2 regions of the Arthrobacter sp. NPDC097144 genome follow, and region 1 is predicted to be linked to the other one. Evidence: riboswitches for the same ligand, from Rfam matches in the RefSeq annotation. Region 1 holds a riboswitch; the other holds the start of a gene.
What was found. Region 1 has a riboswitch for thiamine pyrophosphate ahead of thiM (hydroxyethylthiazole kinase). Riboswitches for the same ligand answer to the same signal wherever they lie in the genome.
Positions count from the first base shown of each region.

Region 2: another riboswitch for thiamine pyrophosphate. It lies ahead of ACIQXM_RS09870 (ECF transporter S component); the one in region 1 lies ahead of thiM (hydroxyethylthiazole kinase).

Region 1 covers NZ_JBIWDW010000003.1:162,169-165,561, forward strand. The annotation lists gene ACIQXM_RS07760 (bifunctional hydroxymethylpyrimidine kinase/phosphomethylpyrimidine kinase) at 1-375, opposite strand, end outside; gene thiE (thiamine phosphate synthase) at 372-1,067, opposite strand; gene thiM (hydroxyethylthiazole kinase) at 1,064-1,882, opposite strand; TPP riboswitch at 1,865-1,954, opposite strand; gene ACIQXM_RS07775 (M20/M25/M40 family metallo-hydrolase) at 2,052-3,365, opposite strand.
Region 2 covers NZ_JBIWDW010000003.1:586,374-589,766, reverse strand. The annotation lists gene ACIQXM_RS09875 (ABC transporter ATP-binding protein) at 1-1,374, opposite strand, end outside; gene ACIQXM_RS09870 (ECF transporter S component) at 1,361-2,002, opposite strand; TPP riboswitch at 2,061-2,200, opposite strand; gene ACIQXM_RS09865 (DUF4235 domain-containing protein) at 2,290-2,553, shown strand; gene mnhG (monovalent cation/H(+) antiporter subunit G) at 2,580-3,113, opposite strand; gene ACIQXM_RS09855 (monovalent cation/H+ antiporter complex subunit F) at 3,117-3,377, opposite strand; gene ACIQXM_RS09850 (Na+/H+ antiporter subunit E) at 3,374-3,393, opposite strand, start outside.

The DNA of each region.
Region 1 (3,393 bases):
CTCGGCTCCGGCATCCAGCAGCCGGTCACCGCTGGTGGCAATCATGACCGGATCCAGCACCACCGCAGGAACTTCCAGGGCAGCCAGCCAGTCGTCCACCGCCTGAATCACGTCCGCGCTGCCAAGCATGCCAATCTTGACGGCGTCGATCCCGACGTCGTCGCTCACTGCCTCCAGCTGTTCGCGCAGGAAAGCGACGGGAGGGGTGTGCACCGACCGCACGCCCCGGGTGTTCTGCGCGACCAGCGCGGTGACAACGGCCATGCCGTACCCGCCGGCGGCCGCGATGGACTTCAGGTCGGCCTGGATTCCGGCGCCGCCGGTGGGATCGGTGCCGGCGATGCTGAGAATCCGCGGGATCCTGCCGGCGCTCATGCCGGACTCCCCGCGTGCCAGGCGCGGACCAGCTCCGCGGCTGCAGCCTGCGGATCGGCGGCTGCGCAAATGGCCGATACCACGGCGGCTCCGGTGGCACCGGCCGCCCTTAACGCACCGACGTCCTCGCGCACGATGCCGCCAATGGCCACCACCGGCAGCGTTGCCCGCGCCGCGAACTCGGTGAATCCGCTGATTCCCAGCGGCTTCGGATGATTTGCTTTGGTGCGGGTGGGCCGGATGACCCCGGTTCCGAGGTAATCCACGGTTCCCGGCGGCAGCGCCGCGAGCGCTTCCAGATGCTCTGCGGTGTTGGCGGTCAGGCCGACGACGGCGTCCGGGCCCACGAGCGTGCGCACCAGTTCGGCGGGCAGGTCGCTTTGGCCCACGTGGACTCCGTGCACTCCGGCGCGGACGGCCCGGGCCGCCAGATAGATGTCCACCCGGTCATCCACCAGTACGGTGGCCCGGTCTCCTGCGGCTTCGGCAACAGCAAGGACCAGGGCGTAAAAATCGGCTGCCGAGGCATTCTTTTCCCGTACCTGGATTGTTTCCACGCCGCCTGCCACTGCGGCCCTGACGGTCTCGACGACGCCGCGCGGCCCGCAAAGAACCGTGTCCGTCACCAGGTAAATGCCGCTGCTTCGCACGCGCTCCCGGGACCGGGACACGTCAACTACTCCGGCCTTCATGCGCTCACCAGCCGCTGCTTCAGGTCCTGTTCTCCGAGGGCGGCCAGGGCATCAAGGAATCCGGCCGCAAAGCTTCCCGGCCCGGCGGCGGCTTCGGCTGCCGGTTCCGCAGCCACTGTGTACACGGCGGTGGCGGCGGCAACTGCCGCCAGCGCTCCGCCGTCGTCAGCCACGGCGAGGAAGGCGGCAGTGACCGCTCCCAACGCGCATCCGCCGCCGGTGACCCGTGTCAGCAGGGCATCGCCGTTGCTGACACGCACGGTCTGCACGCCGTCCGTGATCACATCAGTGGGGCCGGAGACAGCGACGACGGATCCGTGTTTTTCAGCCAGCAGGAGCGCTGCCGGAAGGGCGCTTTCCGGATCGTCGGTGGAGTCCACGCCGCGGCCGCCGGAACCCAGTCCCGCCAGCGCAATGATTTCGGAGGCGTTGCCGCGGATAGCGGTTGGCCGCAGTGCCAGCAGTTCCGCGGCCAAAGCCGTGCGCACCGGAAGGTTGCCCACGGCCACCGGGTCCAGCACCCAGGGCGTGCCGGCATCATTGGCTGCCGCGGCGGCCTCCAGCATTGCCCGGCGCTGTTCCTCATGCGGAGTGCCCAGGTTGATCAGCACACCGGAGGCCACCCGGGCGAACGGCCCGGCCTCTCCCGGAATGTCAGTCATGGCCGGCGCGGCGCCCAGGGCCAGCAAAACGTTCGCGGTGAAATTTGTCACCACGGCGTTGGTCAGGCACTGCACCAACGGCGGTTCGGCGCGCAGGCGCGCCAGGAGGGTGGAAACGGTTAACGGTGTCAGGCGAATAGTCATCCGCGACATCCCTTCGCTAGTTCGAACTAGATCAGGTTCAACGGGTTTCATCTCAGCCTGTCGGCACCCCGTGTCACTGCAGAAGACTCTATGCCAGCCGGCCGCCGGAAGCACACACCCCCCGCTCGGCGTGCCGGAAAGACGGAGGAGGAGGAAGTGCCCGGCCGGGTGCAGCGGCTCAGACTCCGGTCAGGAAGTCCTGAAGGACCTGCTGGCCTCCCTGCACGGCGGCAACCGGAATCCGTTCGTCCACTCCGTGGACGCCCTGGATGCTGCGCCCTTCCGGATCCGTGGCCAGGGGCGCGAACCCGTAGCAGTGGATTCCCAGCGGAGCAAAGGCCTTGGCATCCGTTCCGCCGCCCATGCACATGGGCACCACAACGGCCTGCGGATCGTGGCGGAGCAGTGCCCCGCGCATCGCCTCGAACCACGGGGAGTCGACCGGCGACTGCACCGGCGGCTGGTGCGAGAGGAAAGTGGTGCTTACCGTGTCCCCCAGCAGCTCCCGAACGGTGGCCAGGGTGTCCTCCTCGGTGCCGGGAAGGCAGCGGATATCGACGTCGGCTTCCGCCACTCCGGGGATCACGTTCACCTTGTAGCCGGCCCGCAGCACTGTGGGCGTGGAGGAGCAGCGGACCGTCACGCCGGCCACCGTTCCGGCCTCGCCCATGGCGTCGATGGCAGCTTCCACACCGGCGTCCGAGCCCAGGTCCGCAGAGAATCCCAGGGCCGCCGTCGTCTCCTCGATGTACCGGCGGACCACCGGGGTGAGGACCAGCGGCCAGGAATAGCTGCCCACACGCTGGAGGGCATTGATCAGGTTCTGTACGGCATTGACCGGAACGGGCCGGGATCCGTGGCCGGAAACTCCCTCCGCACGGACCCTGATGTGGAGGGTGCCCCGCTCACCGGCAGCAATCGGATAGAGCCGGACCTCAGAACCGTCCACTGCCTCCAGAAGGGTGGCGTGGCCCCCGGATTCCCCGATTGCGGCTTCCACGCCCGCGAAAAGTTCCGGATGCTCCGCGGCCAGCCAAAGAGCGCCGTAGTCGCCCTTGTCCTCCTCATCCGCCACGAAAGCCACAACGATGTCCCGCCTCGGACGGACCCCCGCCTCTGCCCAGTTCAGCAGCGTGGCCAGGGTCATGGCCACCATGTCCTTCATGTCTGCAGCGCCGCGGCCGTAGATGTAACCGTCCCGGACAGTGCCGGCGAAAGGGTCCATGCTCCATTGCTCGGGCTCGGCCGGCACCACGTCCAGGTGAGCGTGCACCAGCAGCCCGGGCAGGGAAGAATCCGTGCCCCAAACCCGCACCACCACTGAGCTGCGGTCCGGTTCGGGGCCCAGCAGCACGGCATCGTAACCAGCCTTGGTCAGCAGGTTCAGGATGTACTCCGCGGCGTCCCGTTCCCCGTTGCTCTTGCCCTCCCCGAAGTTCGAGGTGTCGAAACGGATGAGTTCTGCACAGAGCCGGGCGGGGTCTACGGGCACGGACACTCCTTAGGTTTTGGGGAAACGA
Region 2 (3,393 bases), 420 kb from region 1:
GAAGGTGGGCTCGTCAAGGAGCAGGATGTCCGGTTCAGTGGCGATCATGGTGGCCACTGAAAGACGGCGCTTTTCGCCGCCCGAAAGCGTGAACGGATTGGCGTCCAGCAGCGCGGTGAGCCGCAGCCGGCCGGCCAGGGATTCTACGATGTCCTCCGTCGCGGCTTCCGGCATTCCGGCGCGGCGGGGCCCGAATGCCAGTTCACCGCGGACGGTCCCGGTCAGGAACTGATGTTCGGGTTCCTGGAAAACGGTTCCGATCCGGGTCACCAGCTCAGTGGATTTCCAACGTCCCGGGTCCGCTCCGGCGGAACCGGAAAGCGCCGGTGTTGCGTGCAGGGTGCCGGAAACGGGTTTCAACAACCCGCCCAGCGTGAGGGCCAGCGTGGATTTGCCCGCCCCGTTGGGGCCGGTGATTCCCAGCGATGTCCCGGCGCGCAGCATCAGGTCCACGCCTGCCACCACGGCAGGGGCGCGTTTGCTGCGCCCGGCTCCGAGGCCGCGGGCTTCCAGCAGCGCTGCCCCCGGTTCCTGCGGACGCGGAGCGCTCACGGCGGGCGCTGATCCCGGAAGCCAGACCCCGGCAGCGGACAACCGCTCCCGGTGGCCGGGATCTGCCAGCACCTGTGACGGCGGACCGTCGGCGAGTATTCCGCCGTCGGCCGCCAAAACCACCACCCGGTCCACAACGTCCGCCCACACCGCTACCCGGTGTTCCACCACAATCAGCGTTGCACCGGTGCGCGCCAGCACCCGTTCGACGGCGGCACGGACTTCCGTCACCCCGTCCGGATCGAGGTTGGCTGTGGGCTCATCGAGCAGCAGCAGGCCCGGCTGCATGGCCAGCACTCCGGCCAGGGCCAGGCGCTGCTTCTGCCCGCCGGAGAGGGCGGCAGTGGAATGGTGCAGCGGTACCCGCAGTCCGACGTCGTCCAGGCTTGTCCGCACCCGCTGCCAAATCTCCTGCGGCGGCACCCGGAGATTTTCCGCGCCGAAGGCAACTTCGTCCCCCACCCGGGAGAGCACCAGCTGGGACTCGGGATCCTGCAGCACCAGTCCGGCCCGGCCGCGGGCCTGCAGCGGCGCAACCCCGTCCAGGGTGAGGCTGCCCTGTTCCTCTCCCGCCGCGTCCGGTCCGGAGCCCTCGCCGAGTACACCGGCCAGGGCATGCAGCAACGTGGACTTCCCGGCGCCGGAGGCTCCGAGCAGGAGCACCTTTTCGCCCGGTTCAATGTCCAGGGTCAATCCCGAGATCGCGGGGGTGCTGCGTCCGGCATGCCGCCACCCGTAGTCGCGTGCCCGCACGGTCACGGGGGACGGCACGGGGGACGGCAGGGCGGACACCGGGGACGAAGATGGGTTACGACCGGGCATTGGAGCCCGCGTCAGCTGCCCGTCCCGAAGCGAACGGAGCCAGGACACCGGTCCGCGCCAGCGCCCGGGCGGCAAGCCAGGACAACACCCCGGCCAGGACAGCGCCGGAGACAGCCGCGAAGAGCACGTAGAGCGCCTGCCACTGCAGCGCCCATTCAGGACGGTAGAGGATGTTCTCGCTGACCCCCAGGAACACTCCGGACACCAGGCCGGCCAGCATTGCCACGGGCAGGGTGTACCGGACATACAGGAAAGCGAGGAATACCAGCTCCGCGCCCAGCCCCTGGACGAATCCGGACAACAGCACCGAAAGGCCAAACTGGGTTCCCAGCACGCCTGACACCGCAGCGGCGAGAACCTCGCAATAGATGGCGGCTCCGGGCTTGCGGATGATTAAAGCACCGAGGACCCCGGCGATCAGCCAGCCGCCGGAGTACAGGCCACCGAGCGGCGGAAAGGCCAGGAACACAACTTCCACGCCGTTGTAGGCCAAGGACCAGGCCCAGAAAATGACGCCGACGGCCACAGCGAGCACGGAGGCCACCACAATGTCGACCACGCGCCACGGACGCCGCCACGGTGAATTCTGCCGGCGGGAAGATGATGCCGGGGACATATTCTGCTGCATGAAAAAACCTCCTGAGGAACAGGAGGGGAGGGACTGCCCACGACGGATTGCCGTGAGATCCCGTGAGATCTCGACTCCCTAGCGCCGGTACTAACCGGATCAGGTTCGAGGGTCTGCGGTTGTCCGCACTCTCAGCGCCTTGGTCTTCCCGCATCGTGCCGAGGCACGGGCGGGGAGGGCGCTCCCCTGTCGTATGTTTTGCGTTCCCCACTCTACACACGGGCAAACCATTTTGGGCGGCCCGGCGGGTAGGGTTAGGGAAACGGCCCCCACAACTAGGAGCATCCATGAACCTGATCCTGAAACTGCTTGGTACCGGCGCAAGCATTGGCGCGGGCATTCTGTCCGCGAAAATCCTGGACTTCGTCTGGACCAAGGTGACAGGCAACGAACCGCCCCGGGACAAGGACGGCGTGCTGGACGTCAACCTCCGTACCGCGGTGATCTTCGCCGTCGTATCCGGCGCGGTCAGCCAGGCTATCCGTGTCCTGACCAACCGCGGCACGCAGCGCGCCATCCAGCGTTACCAGAAGACGCCGGACGTCGTCTAGGGAGCACCAACTTCACCACAGGGCGCTCAGCCCTCGGGATTTCCTCCCGGGCGGCGGGCGCCCTGTGCTGTATCCGGGCCTAGTCCGGCAGCCGACTGGACGTCATCATCCAGCGAGCTTTCCCCGGCCGGTGCCCCGGGATCATCATCCACCAGCGGGTCTTCCCCGGCTCCGTCGTCCTCGGTACTGTCCGTCCTGGCCTGGATCAGCAGTTCCTGGGCACGGCCCACAACGTCATCCAGCTCGTCGATGCTGAGCAGCTCCGGGCGCAGGTGCTTGGTGCGGTAGCCGGCCCGGCCGACCATGTGCGCGGAGACCGGCGCGGTGAGGATCATGAACAGCCAGCACACCGCCAGCACCGGCAGCAGCGACCAGCTCTCGAACTGCACGGCCATGGCCAGCAGGAACAGCAGCAGGCCCAGCACCTGCGGTTTGGAGGCCGCATGCATGCGGCTCATCAGGTCCGGAAACCGCATCAGTCCGATGGCGGCGGCAAGGGACATCAGCGCCCCGCCCGTCATCAGGATTCCCACGATCAAATCATTCAGTTCCTGGCTCACGGGCTACCTCCGGTCCGTAACAAAGCGGGCAACGGTGACGGAGCCGATGAAGCCAATCAGGGAGATCGAGACCAGCAGCGCCAGGTAATCCAGGTTGCGCTCCACGATCATCTCCGTGGCCAGCGCCGCTCCCACAATCGTCAAGAGCACGTCCGCTGCCAGTACCCGGTCAAGGATGGAAGGCCCCCGGGCAATCCGGAAAATGGCGCCGGCAGCCGCGAGGGACAGCATGACGGCCACGAGGACCAGAAAAATGCTCATCATGAGTTTGCTCCCTTTG